3 regions of the Ruminococcus sp. AF20-12LB genome follow, and region 1 is predicted to be linked to each of the others. Evidence: predicted binding sites of a transcription regulator. Region 1 holds the regulator's gene; each other region holds the start of a gene.
The links. Region 1 encodes LexA, which represses DNA repair genes until DNA is damaged. Its sites were predicted from a motif close to CNAACANNTGTTNG; they were not measured.
Positions count from the first base shown of each region.

Region 2: the regulator LexA is predicted to act here: its motif matches at 2,007-2,020, upstream of recA (recombinase RecA).
Region 3: the regulator LexA is predicted to act here: its motif matches at 1,402-1,415, upstream of DWX61_RS06640 (DUF6560 family protein).

Region 1 is NZ_QUGH01000005.1:94,428-97,716, reverse strand. Features, by position in the region: gene yqeK (bis(5'-nucleosyl)-tetraphosphatase (symmetrical) YqeK) at 1-556, shown strand, start outside; gene rsfS (ribosome silencing factor) at 563-928, shown strand; gene lexA (transcriptional repressor LexA) at 1,101-1,721, opposite strand; gene DWX61_RS08135 (biotin/lipoyl attachment domain-containing protein) at 1,936-3,289, shown strand, end outside.
Region 2 is NZ_QUGH01000003.1:172,504-175,792, reverse strand. Features, by position in the region: gene pepT (peptidase T) at 1-367, opposite strand, end outside; gene uraA (uracil permease) at 556-1,806, shown strand; gene recA (recombinase RecA) at 2,071-3,123, shown strand; gene DWX61_RS05150 (regulatory protein RecX) at 3,127-3,289, shown strand, end outside.
Region 3 is NZ_QUGH01000004.1:115,811-119,099, reverse strand. Features, by position in the region: gene DWX61_RS06645 (hypothetical protein) at 1-517, opposite strand, end outside; gene DWX61_RS06640 (DUF6560 family protein) at 804-1,373, opposite strand; gene DWX61_RS06635 (hypothetical protein) at 1,707-2,183, opposite strand; gene DWX61_RS06630 (molecular chaperone) at 2,398-2,706, opposite strand; gene DWX61_RS06625 (hypothetical protein) at 2,684-2,932, opposite strand; gene DWX61_RS06620 (TnpV protein) at 3,042-3,289, opposite strand, start outside.

The sequences.
Region 1 (3,289 bases):
CAGATTTGAGCATACAATGGGGGTTATGTACACTTGTGCTGCGCTTGCCATGGTTTATGATTATGATCTGGAGGATGCACAGGCTGCAGGACTTCTTCATGACAGTGCAAAGTGTATTCCTAATAAAAAGAAACTGAAGCTGTGCAGCCAGCATGATATTCCGGTATCAGATTTTGAAAAGGATCATCCGTTTCTTCTTCATGCCAAACTGGGGGCTTATGTGGCCAGCAGTAAATATGATATTAAAGACGAAGAGATCCTGACAGCGATCACTTATCATACAACAGGAAGACCGGGAATGAGCCTTCTTGAGAAGATCGTATATATTTCAGACTATATTGAACCAATGCGTGACAAAGCTCCGAATCTTGCGAAGGTGCGAAAGATTGCTTTTGAAGATCTGGATGAGTGTATGTATGAGATTTTAAAGGATACACTGGAATATCTGGAGGAAAATCCCAAGGAAATCGACAGTACGACCAGGGATGCTTATGTTTATTATAAAGAACTCCATGACAGAAAAATGCAGGATGCAGCCAACAGACAGGAGGATTAAAATTCTATGAGTATCGAAAAAGAGATGGTCCGGATCGCCTGCAAGGCACTGGATGATAAAAAAGCAAAGGATATCAAGATCATTGATATCCATGAGGTTTCCGTGATCGCAGATTATTTTGTGATCGCAAGTGCTTCCAACCAGAATCAGGTACAGGCAATGGTTGACAATGCAGATGAAATGCTTGGCCGTGCCGGATATGAAGCAAAACAGATCGAGGGAACCAGAAACTCCAGCTGGGTCCTCATGGATTACGGTGATATGATCATCCATATCTTTGATGAGGAAAACAGACTTTTCTACGATCTTGAGAGAATCTGGAGAGACGGCAAGATTCTTGATACGGAAGAATTTCTTGGTGAGAATGAGTAAAATTCGTTATATTGGTTTACTGTAAAAATATTATGTAAACTAAAAAGGAAATCAAAAAGCAGAAGTTTTCTGCTGAAAAAGAAAAGAGAGATACCTTTGTGGGGCGGTACAGCCACCTTAAAGATATCTCTCTTTTTAGATCACATTACATTGGGATCAGTTGTTTATGCTTTCATGAAAAGAAACGAAATACACCAAATACTTTGCCGAGAATCTGCAGATTACCGGTAATGATGATCGGTTCCATATTGTCGTTCTCCGGCTGAAGTCGATAATAACCATTTTCTTTGTAGAAGGTCTTAACTGTTGCAGAATCATCGATCAGAGCAACCACCATGTCGCCGTTTTCTGCTGTTGCCTGCTGCTTTACAAGAACCTGATCTCCATCAAAAATACCTGCATTGATCATACTGTCGCCTTTGACAGTCAGCATGAAACTTTGTTCATTGGGCATATATTCAGCCGGGATCGGAAAGTAAGCATCGATATTTTCCACTGCCAGGATCGGCTGTCCGGCAGCAACAGTGCCTACAAGAGGAACATTGACAACCTCGCGGCGGACCAGATTGAAATTATCATCAATGATCTCGATCGCACGGGGCTTGGTGGCATCTCTGCGGATATATCCGTTTTTTTCCAGAGCTTCCAGATGGGAGTGAACGGAAGATGTGGATTTCAGGTTTACTGCTTCACAGATTTCACGGACGGAGGGCGGGAAACCTCTGTTAAGGATCTCGTTTTTCATATAATCCAGTATTTCCTGCTGCTTTTTACTGATTCTGCCATATGTCATGTGTACTTACCTCCCTGGGTTGATTTTATCTGCTGTCGACCATAATATGACAGCATCACGAAATTATATTTTAAATAGTATAACATACTTTTGAAAAAATAGCAAACGGATATTCGGAAAGTATGTTCGCACGTTTTAAAGCTTGTATTCATTTAAATAAAATGTTACAATAAAACGAACTTTAAGAGATGAACGATGTAAAGGAGGCATTCATTTGCCGGACAATAAAGTACATTCCGGAAAAACTCCGGGATTCTTAGCAAAGCTTCGTAAAATTTTTGGTCTGAACATTGGAACTGTAATGTTCGGAGCAATTTTTATCTATATGATCTTTAGTGTGATTCTTTATCTTACAGCTTCTCATATGGAATCTTATCAGGTTCCCTCCGGTCCGTTATCCATGAATGAGACATACACAGGGCTGGCGATCATGACAGAGAACGTAGTGCAGGCAGATGCAGGCGGTTACGTTACATATTACGCAAGGGAAGGTACCAAGATCAATGCCAACGGTGCTGTTTACAGCCTGAACAGCTCAAGATCTGCAGACAATGTAACCTCTCTGAGCAGAGAGGAACTGGCGGATATACGCAGTAATATGCAAAGCTTTTCCAAAGGATTTGATCCCAGCAAATTTAACAGTACCTATAGTTTTAAATATCAGCTCAATGGAAGCATCCTTCAGTATGCTTCAGATAGTTCGGGAGCTTCTTCTGCAAGTACGACGTCTGAAGATGGAGAAGAAGCCACAGTTACAACAATAGTTTCCAGTGATCCGAATATCCGCCGTGCGCAGACAGACGGGGTCATCCTGTATTCTACAGATGGCTACGAAACAAAAACCGTTGATAATGTCACAGCAGCTGATTTTGATCAGAATTCCTATCAGGAAACGGATCTGAAAACAGATGGACAGATAAAGGCCGGAGATGATATTTATACGATCATTACAGATGAACGCTGGAGTCTTTTGATCCCTTTAAGTGAGAAGCAGGCTGCTAATCTGAAGGAGCGTACATCGATCCGCGTCAAGTTCCTGAAAGATGATCTGACGCAGACAGGAGACTTTTCGATCATGGAGATCGATGGGGCTAAATATGGCAAGATCGATTTTAATAAGGGGCTGATCCGATATGCGTCAGACCGGTTTCTGGAAATAGAGCTTGTCACGAACAATGTGACAGGTTTAAAGATTCCGTTATCTTCTATCGTAACGAAGGAGTTTTATGCAATACCTTCCAAATATCTTACGACGGATGCTGAAACGCAGCAATCGGGATTTATGCTTTCCGGCAGAAATAAAAAGGGCAACAGTACGAGAACCTTTGTCAGTGCCGGTATCTATGGCCGTGATGAGATCACAGACAAAGAAACACAGAAAACAAGCTATATTTATTACGTAGACAAGAATAAATTTAAAGAAGGCGATGCTCTTGTTGATCCGGATAGTGGAGAGAAGTTTATCATCGGAGATACAGAAGTTCTGGAGGGAGTTTTCTGTATCAATCAGGGATATGCGGTATTCCGCCGGATCGAGATCCTGGATGAAAATGAGGAATATGCAGTTG
Region 2 (3,289 bases), on a different contig from region 1:
GTGAAGCAAGATGCGGGAACATTTCCGGGGAAAGGGTTCTGCCGCTTGTGCCGAGAGGGAGCTCTTTTCCATCGTAATCTTCTGTGACCACCGGTGTGACTACATGGTCACAGAAATCGGAAACCGTATCCATATGAGCGATAAAGCCCAGTGCTTTGCAGTGCTCCAGGCCTTTTGTAGCAGGAAGATGTGCATAAACGTAACAGTGTTCATCCAGAGACACATCGGAGATCCCAAGATCTTTCAGTTCCTCCACAAGAAGCCGGGCCAGGTCAAACTGGCACTGGGAAGAGGGGGAAGAAGAGCTTTCTTCATTGCTGGGGGTGAATATTTTTACATAGGATAGAAGTCGTTGGTATGCTTTCATAGAAGAATGTTCCTTTCTGAAAAATTCCTTCCGGAACAGACAGCAGCTGTATTTATGGAATACGTCTGTTTTTCCGGAGATAATAACAGTATAACACACAGTATCTGCATATTTGTGTAAAAAATTTCCCACGATGTGAAAACCTGTGCTATAATCTGTGAGATAATAAGAAACAGGAGGATTTGAGAGTGGAAAAAAGAATTATACAGGTCGAGGAAAAAGTACCTGCAAAGATGCTGATACCGTTAAGTATCCAGCACATGTTCGCCATGTTCGGAGCATCCGTGCTGGTGCCATTCCTTTTTGGTATCAGTCCGGCTATTGTGCTTCTGATGAATGGTGTGGGAACACTCCTTTTTATTTTCATCACAAAAGGAAAGGCACCGGCTTATTTAGGTTCCAGTTTTGCCTTCCTTTCACCGGCTCTTCTGGTGATCAGCAAGTATGGATATGAGTATGCCCTTGGTGGTTTCGTTGTTCTGGGTATTGCTGGTATGTGTGTTGCATTGATTGTCCGCCAGTGCGGAACAGACTGGATCGATATCGTGCTTCCTACAGCGGCAATGGGACCGGTAGTGGCACTGATCGGTCTGGAGCTTGCGGGAAATGCGGCAAGTACGGCAGGACTTCTGGACGATAAGGTAGATCCGAAGAATGTGATCGTATTTCTGGTCACACTTGGAGTTGCGGTATTCGGGCAGATCCTGTTCCGAGGCTTCCTTTCTGTTATTCCGATCCTGATTGCGATCATTGCGGGATATGTGGCAGCAGGTGCATGCGGGCTTCTGGATTTTACACAGGTAAGGGAAGCGGCATTTTTTGCTCTTCCCAACTTTACATCTCCGAAATTTAATTTTGAGGCCATTATGACGATCTTTCCGGCACTGCTTCTGGTAACCTCCGAGCATATCGGCCATCAGATCGTAACCGGAAAGATTGTTGGAAGAAATCTTCTGAAAGATCCGGGGCTTCACAGATCCCTGTTTGCAGATTTCTTCTCTACCACAGTTTCCGGATGCCTTGGTTCTGTGCCGACAACTACTTACGGTGAGAACATCGGTGTCATGGCGGTGACAAAGGTTTACAGTGTACAGGTGATCGGTGGTGCGGCAGTGCTTTCTATCTGCTGTTCCTTCCTTGGTAAACTGGCAGCCCTGATCAGTACCATTCCCGGTCCGGTGATCGGTGGGATTTCCTTCCTTCTTTACGGAATGATCGGAACATCCGGACTTCGCATGCTGGTTGACAATCACGTGGATTACAGCAAGTCCAGAAATCTGACGCTGACAAGCGTTGTCTTTGTTGTAGGTCTTTCCGGAATTGCCCTGAAGCTTGGAAATGTTGAGCTTACCGGTATGGTGCTGGCATGTGTGGTTGCCATGGCGTTAAGCCTTGTATTCTATATTCTGGACAAACTGAAGCTGACCAACGATCAGTAACAGGAAATGTATTGCATAAAAAGCAGATGAAGAGGGAAATCTTTTTATCTGCTTTTTTGTATTCAGAGAGGAAAAAGAAATCATGTATGGGAAGCCTTTTGTCGGATTTTTAGAGATCCTGTCAACAAAAAAACAGAGGGATTTTCAAGTATCTTATTGACAATCATTCCGTTTTATAATACTATGTAATACAGAAAACACGAACAAAGGTTCGGATTGCAGGAAACCTGATTAGAAAGAGAATAAAGAATAGGAGATTACATAATGATCAGTGAAGAGAAGCAGAAGGCGTTGGAAGCGGCCCTTGGAAATATTGAGAAACAGTTCGGTAAAGGCTCTGTCATGAAGCTTGGAGATTCCAGCTCCCATATGCAGGTGGAGGCAGTTCCCACAGGATGCTTAAGCCTGGATATCGCCCTTGGTGTAGGTGGTGTTCCCAAGGGACGTATCGTGGAGATCTACGGACCGGAGTCCAGTGGTAAGACAACGGTAGCCTTACATATGGTCGCTGAGGTGCAGAAGAGAGGCGGAATCGCAGGATTTATCGATGCGGAGCATGCTCTTGATCCTGTTTATGCCAAGAGTATAGGTGTTGATATCGACAACCTTTATATTTCACAGCCGGATAACGGAGAGCAGGCGCTGGAGATCACAGAGACTATGGTACGTTCCGGTGCTGTGGATATCGTGATTGTGGATTCTGTTGCAGCTCTGGTTCCCAAGGCAGAGATCGAAGGAGATATGGGAGACAGCCATGTAGGTCTGCAGGCCCGTCTGATGTCACAGGCACTCCGTAAACTGACGGCTGTTATCAGCAAGTCCAACTGCGTGGTGATCTTTATCAACCAGCTTCGTGAGAAGGTTGGAGTGATGTTTGGCAATCCGGAAACTACAACCGGTGGACGTGCGCTGAAATTCTATGCATCTGTCCGTATGGATGTACGTCGTGTGGAAACCTTGAAGCAGGGTGGTGAGATGGTCGGAAACCACACCCGTGTGAAAGTAGTTAAGAACAAGGTCGCTCCGCCATTTAAGCAGGCAGAGTTTGATATCATGTTCGGAACCGGTATTTCCAGAGAGGGAGATATCCTGGATCTGGCTGCAGAATGCTCCATCGTAAACAAGAGCGGAGCCTGGTATGCATATGAAGGGGATAAGATCGGACAGGGACGTGAGAATGCCAAATTATTCCTGAGAGAGCATCCGGAGATCCGCGATGAGATTGAGAAGAAGGTTCGTGTACATTATCATCTGGATCCGGCAGATGAGACAGCAGAAGCAGCAGTACAGGCAGATGATACAGAGAAGGAAGAGTAGTCCATGCTGGATCTGGAAGAACGAAACCGTGCAAGAAAGAAAGCCATGCGGCTTCTGGAACATATGGACCGCACAGAGAAAGGCCTGACGGATAAACTCCGTCAGGCTGAATTTTCACCGGAGGCAGTAGAAGATGCCATTGCTTATGTGAAGTCCTATGGGTATA
Region 3 (3,289 bases), on a different contig from region 1:
AAGATAAATGGATAAATTTTTTGAAGTCTCCCCCATAAGTGGTATCTGGTGTAGTGGTAGCTGGTGTAGCATTTACAAACGCATATTGTGTACTTTCATTTTCTATCTTTTTTTTGCAGCGTGCAATCACAAAACCTTGAACGGGATCGTTATCACTTCCTGCCCGATAGAAAATAGTATCATACTGTTTGCCATTCCATATATGCAATATTTCATCAACATGATTAAGAAAATCTTCTGGAACAGAAAATTCTTCATTTTCAGCATTCAAAGGAGAATTCAAAATAGCTTCTTCGACAGAACTATAATATATGAGTTCAGAATCCTTTTTATCGTAATCACTCAAATTGAATTCGACATATGCATTGTCTTTATTGTCATCTTCCGGAACATAAGTATAACGACCATTTTCAATATGGTCATCATAATCAACAAACAGTCCAATACATATCAGCGCTGCAAAAATCAAAAAAACTATTCCTACAATGATTAGCAATATTTTCAAAAATTTTTTCATACAAAAGTCCACCTTCTTGCTTCATTTCAGTAAATTATATCATACCGATATGAACAATTCAATTCACGCTCTATCAAGTAGTTTTTTACTTACCTATAACGCACATTTCCGCAAAATCCATAGTCTCCGATACTTTCCTCACAGGCGATATACAGTCGGAATTCTGTCAGCTCATGAAATAAGAAAAACCGACGCATGATCGCTTTACGCTCAATACATCGGTTTCTTCATCCGACTTTGACGGTCATATTCAGTTGTCTAACATCGTACTGTTATAAAATCTATGTCATTTACGATTCTTCTTATGCTGATTTGTCCAGTAAGGTTTTACAGGGATTCTTCTTCTTTCTATATCTTCCATAAATTCTTCTTTATCGATATTACTATCAATGGTAAATAGCTTTTCCCCATTTACATATACACGCACAGAACCTTTTTTTCTCTCGCAGTAGGTAATATCCCCAAAACGAAAAGTTCTCTTTCTTCCAAAAGTTGAACGCCATGTGATTTCATCTCCGTTCACTTCCAGTTTCCACATAATCATATTCAATGAGCCGATTAAAGAAACAATAAAGAAAATACTAAAACCAATTGGTGGCAATAAATCATCTTGTTGAATAGCACTGGCTACCGTAGCTCCCCCAAAAAGAAACACCGCCAATACAAAAAACATAGTAAGTACTTTTTCGGTTTTTATTATATAATGCGTCCTAATTATTCCCTTTTTCTGTTCTTCCTCTCGTTCTTTAGCTCTCTTTTGTTGAAGATTTACAAGATATTTCAAAAGAAGAAGTACAACTAAATAGGGACCTATTTGTGTAATTATATTCAAACACATTCGTAAAAAATTATTCATTTTTGCCCTCCATAGTTCCAGCTATATAAAAATGATTGTTTGAAATCGAGTATTAAAAACCTCAATTTTTCATATCTCATTATACTTCATCAACTTAAAGAATGGAAGAAAAAATTTTGTGTACAGAGTTCCTGTTCAAGCCTTGTAACTCACATTTCTGCAAAATCCATAGTCCCCGATACTTTCCTCACGGGTGATATACAGTCGGAATTCTGTCAGCTCATGAAATAAGAAAAACCGACGCATGATCGCTTTACGCTCAATACATCAGTTTCTTCATCTGACCTTAACGGTCATATTCAGTTGTGGCAGATTACAGGTAATCTACAAAAATTATTTTTTCCATATAACTTCACCACAATGCGGACACTTTTTGGGAATGATTAAATTGCTATTTTCATATTGAATTAAAGATATTTTCTTATTCTTGCGGTCACAAATATCTTTAACTTCTTTATTTACAAGACTACCTCCTTCTTCTCCTAAATATCCCAAAGTAGTCTTATACCATGGAAATTTTCCTTTACATACAGGGCATTTCCATAAAAACAGGAAAATGTATTCAAAAAAGAAAGACACCAACCACATCAAAAAGGTTAAGAAAAATATGACTAAGCAAACAAGTCTAATATAATTAGGCAACACTCCTTTTATAGGCAACATTTCTTTTAGGAAAACCGCAATCCCCCCTATAGCAAGTGATGGCACACAAATATATGGCAAAATACGAAATATTTTTTTATTCACTATACTTATCTTGTTTAATGAAGAAATATTTTTATATACAAATTCTACCTTACTTTTTTCCATATATACTGCCTCCCGAAAAGCTCACTTCTAAAATTATCTTTTGTCTATTATACTTCATCAGCCTAAAGAATGGAAGAAAAAATTTTGTGTACAGAGTTCCTGTTCAAACCTTGTAACGCACATTTCCGTAAAATTTATAGTCTCCGATACTTTCCTCACAGGCGATAGGCGACGGTCAAAACATCAGGTTTGCACCTGACATTTTAACCGCATATCAGCCCTGATTATCACAGTATCCCTGCTGGCTGTTCAGCCCATGCTTTTTCGCATATTCACTGGCTTTCTGTCTGCGTTCCTCGCTGTAAGGCGGCAGGAAGCGGATAGACAGACGGGACTTTGCCAGCACATAAGAAACACCGCCTTGAACATTGGATTTTTCCAGTCGGCAAAGGTCAGGGTACTTCTTAGCAAAAGCAGCCAACCTCTTTTTCAATCCGGCGTTGTGGGTGTAGATATTTGCCTTGTCCTCGCCCTCATTAAAGAGAACGATTGTTTCTTTCTCAATCTTCGTCAGTCTCGTCATAGCAGCCCTCCCTACGGTTTTTCAACACCCTCAGCCTGCGGTAAAAGCAACGATACCACCTTTCAACACCCTCAGCACTCAGCTTGACGGAAAGCATATAAAACAGCTTCTTCGCCACCGGATCGGGTGCAAGGGCAGCCACCATACGCAAACGCTCGACAGTTGCTTTCAGGTTCGGACAGCCAAAGGCATAAAGGGCTTCCATTTCATTCCGGTTCATCTTCATTGTGTTTTCCTCCTTAAAGTTTGATAAATGAAAAGCGACAGACACTTCATAAGGAAATACCTGTCGCTTCGTTGACGATATAAAATTGTTGGTTTTGGACTTGATAAAATCAGCAGTAAATCATTTCCTGTCTGATGATTTCTTCGGCTCGGTTACGGATAGAGTTCATGGACTGTACCCACAACATCTGATTGTCTGCTTTCATGGTTTCGGTCACACCCTCGGCTTGTTTCATCTGCTCAATGATAAGGCTGCACCTTTCCGCTGCCTGTTCGTCCAGGTCAGCAAGGTAAGTATGCAGTTCGCCGGATAAACAGAGGGCAGATAACCTTGCAGGGCGGTACTGCTCCAAATATG